Regions from separate parts of the Paraburkholderia sp. Ac-20336 genome, predicted to be linked through region 1. Evidence: riboswitches for the same ligand, from Rfam matches in the RefSeq annotation. Region 1 holds a riboswitch; the other holds the start of a gene.
What was found. Region 1 has a riboswitch for cobalamin ahead of GXB81_RS15635 (CbtB-domain containing protein). Riboswitches for the same ligand answer to the same signal wherever they lie in the genome.

Region 1 (4,188 bases):
GGTCGCGAACAGCATGATGCCGCGGTCGTAGAAACGCTCGGTGCCGCCGAGCCGCCAATGACGGAAGTGCGGCCGCCACGAACCTTCGTCGCGCGCGATGATGATGCGCAGCGAGCGGCAGTCCTGCCATACGTCGATGACCTGCCTCAGACGCCATAGCGCGTTCGAGAGCAGCGCGCCGTCCCAGTGCGCGAGCGCGGCCGCGGGTGGACGCAGCGCCGCGATGCGCTCGCGCAGCGCGTTGGCGGTTTCGTCCGGGTGATAGCCCTTGCTCGGCGCGGGCAGCGGCTGGTTGAACCACTTGATGACGTCTTTGAGCAGCGCGTCGAGTCCTTCGGGCCAGCTGTGCTGGCCGTTGTGGTAGAGCGCGAGCAGCGGGTCGGCGAGCGAGGACATGATCGGCAGCAGCAACTGCATGCGTCCGCGCAGTTCGTGTGCGCGCGCGAGGATGTCGGGCCGCGTGTGATCGTAGGCGAGCTGGCTCAGCAGCAGTTCCAGACCGTTGATCGTGCTCGCGAGCCGCTGCCGCGCGCCCGAAATCGCCGCGCTCGCGATGCGGCCCGACAGCGTTTCGGTCGCGTAGAACGCGGCGTCGCGAAACCATGCGTCGGTGCGCTCGATGATGGTCGGCGCGAGCCGGCTCGGAAACAGCGCACTGCCGACGATGCTCGCGCAGACGATGCCGACGAGGATTTCCTCGGTCCGGCTGACCGCGAGATCGAACACGCCGGTGGGATTCGTCACCGAAGGCAGCGCGATGATCGGCATCGTGTAGGCCGCGAGCATGAACACGTAGCTGCGCGCGGTGCGGTCCGATACCGCGAGGTAGAGCATCGTGCCGGTCCAGAGCGCGACGACCACGCTGAACAGATACGGCGATTCGACGAACGGCGGCACGAGCAGCACCGCGCCCGCCGCGCCGAGCGCAGTGCCGAGCGCGCGATAGAGTGCCTTCGAGCGGGTCGCGCCGACGAACGGGTTCGACACGATATAGACGGTGGCCATCGCCCAGTACGGCCGCGGCAACTGGAACGCGAGTCCGATGTAGAGCGCGAGCATTGCCGCGAAGAACGTCTTGACCGAGAACAGCCAGTCGCGAAAGGAAGGGTAGGCCATAGACCGTTACGCGGACCCGGCGTTGTGTGGCGCCGTTGCGCGGACGCCGCGTTTGGTGGACTTGCGTGCCTTGACCGTACCGTGCGCCTTGCCGGCGCCTGGGGCCGCGCTCTTGCCGGTCTTGCCGAGTTTGACGGCGAGGGGTTCGCGCCGCGCGGGTTCGCGTTTGAGCGGCGACGTGGTGCGCTTGGACGCGGCGCGTTCGAGCGGCGCGCGGGTGCCCGCTGCAGGTCCGGCCGTTGTGCCGCGTTGCGGCGGCTCGGGCTTCGCCGCCGCTTCGGCGTCGAGCTCGGCGCGGCCGCTGGCATCCGTCGTGAACGCATCGAGCACGCGCAGCGTGGCTTCGAGATCGTCGCGCGACAGGCCCTTGAGCGCCTGGGCGCGCAACGTGACCAGCTCCTCTTCCATCTTCGCGGTGACGGCGCGGCCTTCGTCGGTGAGCGCGACGGTTTTGGCGCGGCGGTCCTCGGGATCTTCCTCGCGGCGCATCAGACCCGCTGCGCATAACTGATCGAGCAGCCGCACGAGCGAAGGGCCTTCGATGCCGACGTGATCGGCGAGCGTAACCTGGCGCACTGCCGAACCGAGCCGGCTCGCGGTCAGAAGCGGGGTCGCGCACGCTTCGGAGACGTTGAAGGCCGCCAGCACGCCATGACTCGTGCGCCGCCACTTTCTGGCGGCGACGACCAGCGTGCTGCTGACGGTGCGGCGCAGGGTATCAAGATTCGGCATGGCAGGTATTGTATTTCCTTGATATTCGTTAGCAAACTATTGAATCGGAAATTCGCGCCGTGCCGGGAGAGTCTGCGGCGCGAATGCGACAGTCGCGTTAAACGGAGGGGGACGGGACGTGTTTCCGATGGTGTCGGATGTTGTGTCGGATGCGGCGGCGGGGCTGCCAGCAGGGGAGCGAAGCCGTATGTTTCGCATGCCGCGTTCGCGTCAGCGAGTGGCGGCTGGCCACCATGTCCAGCCGCGCCGCGAGTGGCGCAATTCGACGACCGACAGCGGAGCGATCTCGATGCGAGGAAATACCTGTGCGGATGCGCCGAGCGCATGCACGATGGCGGCTCGCAGCAGCGGCGCGTGCGTGATGGCGAGCACCGTGTGTGTTTGCGGCGATGCGGCTGGCGGTGCCGGGTTTGCCGCGTTGCATGTCGATGCCGATGTCGTGGGTCCGTCCGGTGCGTCGAGCCATGCGCCGATCCGTTGCACGAGCTGGCTGAACGATTCGCCGCCGGGCGGCGCGGTGTCGGCGTCGCGGGTCCACGCGGCGAGTTGCAAGGGCGCTTCATTGGCGAGATCCGCGAGGCGCTGGCCGCGCCAGTCGCCGTAGTCGATATCCGCTAGCGCTGCGGCGGGTGTGGCGTTCAGGCCGAGCGCCGCAGCTGTATCGCGCGCGCAGGCAGCCGGGCTCGTGAAGACGCGAGCCTCGTGCGCAAGTGCCAGACGGGCGCGCGCCGCTTGCGCTTCGGCGGTGCCGCGCGCGTCGAGCGGGTCGTCGGAAGGGAAGCGGCCGGCGCGTTGCGAGGCCGTCGCCGCGTGGCTTATCAGTAGCAGTCGCGTATCCATTCTGTGCTTTCCCGATGCTGCCGTTTGTCCACGCGAGCTTGCAAACGTGGCCGAAGCTTTCATGAAGGCCGAAGTTTAGCGCGTAGAATAAGGGCTCCGCGAAGCATGGAAGCCGGTGAGAGCCCGGCGCGGTCGCGCCACTGTAATCGGTTTGCAAGCAAGAGCCGAAAGCCAGACCTGTGCTTCGCACCATTCCTATGTCATCGACTTTCGGGGCGCGTTACCCCCAGGAGATATCCATCATGGCCGAAGCCGTTTTCGATCCCGCCGCGCAACCCGCGGCCGAGCCTACTCCGATTCCTTTGCGCGAACTGCTGCCGTGGGTGGTATTCGGCGGTTTGCTGCTGTTGCTCGCGCTTTACTTCGTTGGTGCGGAAGAGGGGGCTACCTCGCTGGTCCCCGGCATGTACGTGCATGAGTTCGTGCACGACGGCCGCCATCTGCTTGGCTTTCCCTGCCACTAACGGAGTCCGACATGGTTGGCAAATTACTGGTGCGCGGGATGCTCGCGGGCATCGTCGCGGGCTTGCTCACATTCAGCTTCGCGAGACTCGCGGGTGAGCCGCAGGTCGATCAGGCTATTTCATTCGAAGAAAAAGCGGCGGCCGCACGCGGCGAAGCTCCCGAGCCCGAACTCGTGAGCCGCGAAACGCAGGCGGGTCTCGGTCTGCTGACCGGCGTCGTGACGTATGGTGCGGCGTTCGGTGGTTTGTTCTCGCTTGTGTTTGCGTATGCCTATGGACGGGCGGGTGCATTGAGCGTGCGCGCGTTGTCCGCATGGCTCGCGCTCGGCGCCTTCATCGCGCTCGTGATCGTGCCGAATATCAAGTATCCGGCGAATCCGCCATCGGTCGGCGATCCCGAGACGATCGGCATGCGCACGGGGCTGTTCTTCCTGATGATCGCCATTTCGCTCGTGACGATGGTGTTTGCGCTGAAGGTGCGCCGCCGCGCGGTTGCGAAGCTCGGCGCGTGGAATGGCTCGATCGTGGCAGGCCTGGTGTTCGTCGCGATCATCGCGGCCGTGCAGTTGTCGATGCCGGTCATCAATGAAGTGCCCGCCGCTTTCCCGGCCGTGCTGCTGTGGAAGTTCCGCGTCGTCGCGATCGGCATGCAGGTGATCATGTGGGCGACGATCGGGTTGCTGTTTGGCGCGCTGGTCGAGCGCAGTGCATTCATGCGTACGAATGCGCGCGTAACGATGAGGTCGGCCTGAGATTGAAGGCAATGCATGACCGCGAAAGCGGTCATGCTTCGCGCGCAACGCGCAAGAATGGTTTTACTTCAATGACTTGGCGTAATTGTGGAGTGGTTATCCACAGGCTTGCGAACATTTTCTGTGGAAAAGCTCCTCAGGTCGCTTTTCGCCAATTACCTAATCTTCTAATCCATGTTCTTCGCTTCTCCCGGTGCAAATTAAATCGGATGGCTAACTAATTTGAATTCGATGCCATGGTGCTCGATTTTTAAGCTCTTCGATTTTTTTAAAAGAAATTGTGA
Region 2 (4,188 bases), on a different contig from region 1:
GTCGCGTGACCGGGCACGAGGCCGAGCATGGGCGTGCTCGTGCCGTGCGCGTCGGTCAGCCGGTCGAGCAGATAGAGCATGCCGCCGCATTCGGCGACCACGGGCTTGCCCGCCGCGACGTGCGCGCGGATCGACGCGGCGCTGCGCGCGTTGCCGGCCAGCGTCGCCGCGTGCAGCTCGGGATAGCCGCCCGGCAGATAGAGCGCGTCGATGTCGTCGGGCAGGGCTTCGTCGGCGAGCGGCGAGAAGTCGTGCACTTGTGCGCCGAGCGCTTCGAGCAGCGCGACGTTGGCCGGATAGATGAACGAGAACGCGGCGTCGCGCGCTATCGCGATCCGCTTGCCTTCGAGCAGGCGCGGCAAGACTTCGGGCACGGGCGAGTCGAAGTCGACGGCCGGCGGCAACTCGGCGAGCGCGGTTGCCGCGAGCGTATCGGCCGCGTGCTCGAGGCGCGCGTCGAGGTCGTCGATTTCGTTCGCCTGGTGCAGGCCAAGGTGCCGGTCGGGCAGCGTGATTTCGTCGCTCGCGGCGATGTGCCCGCACCAGTGCAATTCGGGCGGCAGCGCTTCCTGCAGCATCTGCGCGTGGCGCGCCGAGCCGACGCGATTCGCGAGCACGCCATGAAACGGCAGTTCGGGCCGAAAGCGCGCGAGCCCGAACGCGAGCGCGCCGAAGGTCTGCGCCATCGCCTGCGCGGAGATCACCGCGAGCACCGGCACGCCGAACGTCGCGGCGAGATCGGCGCTGCTCGGCGTGCCGTCGAACAGGCCCATCACGCCTTCGATCAGGATCAGATCGGCCTCGGCCGCCGCCTGCGCGAGCAGGTTGCGGCACGCGGTTTCACCGACCATCCACAGATCGAGCGACAGCACCGGCGCGCCGCTCGCGCGCGCGAGGATCATCGGGTCGAGAAAGTCCGGGCCGGTCTTGAACACGCGCACGCGCCGTCCGAGCCGCCGGTGCAGGCGCGCGAGCCCCGCCGTGATCGTGGTCTTGCCCTGGCCCGAGGCGGGCGCGCTGATAAAGAGCGCGGGACAGGCCGGGCGGCGCGTCGCTTCGGGCGCTGACGGCATCGCTCAGAACTCCACGCCGCGCTGCGCCTTCACGCCCTGCTCGCGATACGGATGCTTGATCGCGCGCATTTCGGTGACGAGATCGGCGGCTTCGATCAGCGCGTCCGGCGCATGGCGGCCGGTCACGACGACGTGCAGCATCGGCGCGCGCGCGTTGATGACCGACAGCACTTCGTCGAGCGGCAGGTATTCGTACTTGAGCACGGTGTTCAGTTCGTCGAGGATCACCATCTGATAGTCGCCGCTTTCGATCATCCGGCGCGCCTCGTCCCAGCCCTTGCGCGCGGTGGCGATGTCGGCGTCGCGGTTCTGGGTGTTCCAGGTGTAGCCGTCGCCCATCGTGACGAAATCGCAGTGTGCGATCGCGCCGAGAAAGTCGCGCTCCGAGGTATGCAGCGCGCCCTTGATGAACTGCACGACGCCAAGGCGCATGCCGTGGCCGAGCACGCGCACGGCCATGCCGAACGCGGCCGTGCTTTTGCCCTTGCCGGTGCCGGTGTTGACGATCAGCAGGCCTTTCTCGACGGTCGCGGCGGCCTGTTTCTTTTCATGGCCCTCGCGGCGGCGTTCGGTCATGCGTTGATGCGATTCGGGATCGGTTTTCATCGAAGGTCCTGTTGGGGAGTGTCGGGTTGGGTTGGAGCGGTGTCGGCGTCGCTGCTGGCCGAGGCGATCGCGACGGTAACGCCGTCGTGCACGGTCTTGGGTACGAGCAGGCGCGCGGGCTGTGTGGGCGATGCAGCGGCTGACGCAGCCGCCAGGGTCTGCGCCGCGAGCAGCGCGCAGGGTTCGCAAACGCCATCGACGCCGAGATGCGTTTGCGCGGCCAGCGACGGCGTGGCGACCGGCACCGCGGCGATCTGCTCGCGGCTGAACACCTGCAACGGCAGCGCATGACGCGCGCAGAATTCGCGCAGGCCCGCTTCGTGGGCCTTGGCGTCGAGCGTGGCGACGGCGTGAATCTGTTCGAAAGAAGCGACGCACGTGTGCGAGCCGAGCGCGGCGCGCACCGCCGCTTCGATCTGTTGCGCCGAACTGCCGAGGCGACAGCCGATGCCGACGCCGAGCGTCTTGCCCGGGCGTCCGGTGTGTCGAGCGGCATCGGCTTTGGCTTCGGCATTCGCGTCAGCGCAAGAGGCCTCGTGCCCGGCGCTGGCGAGCGAGGCGCGCGTCATCGCGGCATGCAAGGCAAACGCCTCGCGGTAATGGAAAAAGGGCGGCTGCCTGCAAGGGCGCACGCGGCAAGGAAGATCGAGGTCATGCGGTACTGCGAATCCGGGCTTGGACCATCGCGCGGCGCGTTGCGTTTTCGCGGCGAAAACCCCGTGGAAAAACGCCACGCTTGGCGCGGCCATGCTTGAACGCCATCACATCCGTTCCCCGCGGATTCCGGCGGCCGGCAGCGCAGCGATGAACGCGGCGCCGCCTCCGCGTCTGGCCGGTATCCGGGCTGGCGGCCTCACGCGCTTTGCCTTCCCGTCCGGATTCGTCGGACAGTGGCGCGAAAAACGCATGTGCGACGCGGCCGGAACGGCGCTCGCGTCGCAGGTCGCTTACCGTTGCGGGGACAGCACAGATTGAACGCATGACGCGCTGCCTGTTTCCCGTTTAACTGCACACGCGAGTGCATGTGCGGGCACCAAACGCGCGCATACGATAGCACATGGCGCCCCGCCGGATAAGCGCGCGCGGCGCTTCACGCGGTGTCCTTTCCTTGACTGCGCATGGCCGTGGGCCTACACTCGCACGCACTTCTGGTGCTCGCGCGCGCATCCATGCGCGTGCAGTTAAACGGGAAACAGGGAGCCCACCTGCTCTGGAACGGGCCAACCTGTGCTGTCCCCGCAACGGTAAGCGAAAAGCGGTATCGGCTGCATGGCCGGCCACCGCGGAGCCGGCTTCGATGTCCACGCGCAAGGCTGCGTCGGCATATCACCACTGGTCGAGAAACCACTCGGCCGGGAAGGGGAAGCGGCGCTTTCGCCAGCCCGGATACCGGCCCGAAGATGCAGGACGGACGCCACGGGGATGCGGCGTCGCGTTCACGACCTCACTTTCCGCTTTCTGTTTTCCGTTGTCGCGGCAACGCCGGCGCTCGTTCCGGCATGCGCGGCGCAACGCCTTCGGATGAACCTCACGATGCAAACTCAATTGCGCAAGATCCCCGTCACGATCGTCACGGGCTTTCTCGGCAGCGGCAAAACCACGCTGCTGCGGCACATTCTTCAGCATGCGGGCGGCAAGCGCATCGCGGTGATCGTCAACGAGTTCGGCGAACTCGGCATCGACGGGGAGATCCTCAAGGGTTGCGGCATCGGCTGCGATGAAAACGGCGTCGAAACCGAAGGGCAACTGTATGAACTCGCGAACGGTTGCCTCTGCTGCACCGTGCAGGAAGAGTTTTTTCCGGTGATGGAAAAGCTCGTCGAGCGCCGCGGCGAAATCGATCACGTGCTGATCGAAACCTCGGGTCTCGCATTGCCGAAGCCGCTCGTGCAGGCGTTCAACTGGCCGCAGATCAAGAGCAGCTTCACGGTCGACGCGGTCGTGACCGTCGTCGATGGTCCGGCTGCCGCGAGCGGCCAGTTTGCCGCGAACCCGGTCGCCGTCGATGCGCAGCGCAAGGTCGATCCGAATCTCGATCACGAATCGCCGCTGCACGAGCTGTTCGAAGATCAGTTGTCCGCGGCCGATCTCGTGATCCTGAACAAGACCGACCTCGTCGACGATGCGCAGCAGCGCGCGGTCGAAGCGCTGATTCGCGGGGAGATTCCGCCGCAGGTGAAGATCGTGCGCGCGCAGCAGGGCCAGCTCGATCTGCACACGCTGCTCGGGCTCGAAGCGGCTTCGGAAGAGACGATCCACCTGCGCCACGATCATCACGGTTCCGCCGACGATCCCGACCACCACCACGACGAATTCGATTCGGTCGTCGTGGAAGCGCGCGTGTCGTCGCGCGACGCGGCGATCGCCGCATTGCAGACGCTTGTCGAAGGCCACACGATTTATCGCGTGAAGGGCTTTGCCGCGTTGCCGGGCGCGGCGATGCGCCTCGTGATTCAGGGCGTGGGGCGGCGCTTCGACAGCTATTTCGACCGGCGCTGGCAGGCTGGCG

Region 2: it holds a riboswitch for cobalamin, as region 1 does, so the genes downstream of both, GXB81_RS27505 (cobalamin biosynthesis protein) here and GXB81_RS15635 (CbtB-domain containing protein) in region 1, are expected to answer to the same signal.

The regions. Positions count from the first base shown of each region.
Region 1 covers NZ_JAAGPS010000046.1:241-4,428, reverse strand. The annotation lists gene GXB81_RS15650 (FUSC family protein) at 1-1,116, opposite strand, end outside; gene GXB81_RS15645 (MarR family transcriptional regulator) at 1,123-1,848, opposite strand; gene GXB81_RS15640 (histidine phosphatase family protein) at 2,059-2,688, opposite strand; cobalamin riboswitch at 2,745-2,888, shown strand; gene GXB81_RS15635 (CbtB-domain containing protein) at 2,931-3,152, shown strand; gene GXB81_RS15630 (CbtA family protein) at 3,164-3,904, shown strand; partial or broken gene GXB81_RS15625 (hypothetical protein) at 4,173-4,188, opposite strand, start outside.
Region 2 covers NZ_JAAGPS010000155.1:4,961-9,148, forward strand. The annotation lists gene GXB81_RS27495 (cobyrinate a,c-diamide synthase) at 1-1,073, opposite strand, end outside; gene cobO (cob(I)yrinic acid a,c-diamide adenosyltransferase) at 1,077-1,679, opposite strand; gene GXB81_RS27505 (cobalamin biosynthesis protein) at 1,676-2,248, opposite strand; cobalamin riboswitch at 2,492-2,732, opposite strand; cobalamin riboswitch at 2,812-3,092, shown strand; gene cobW (cobalamin biosynthesis protein CobW) at 3,213-4,188, shown strand, end outside.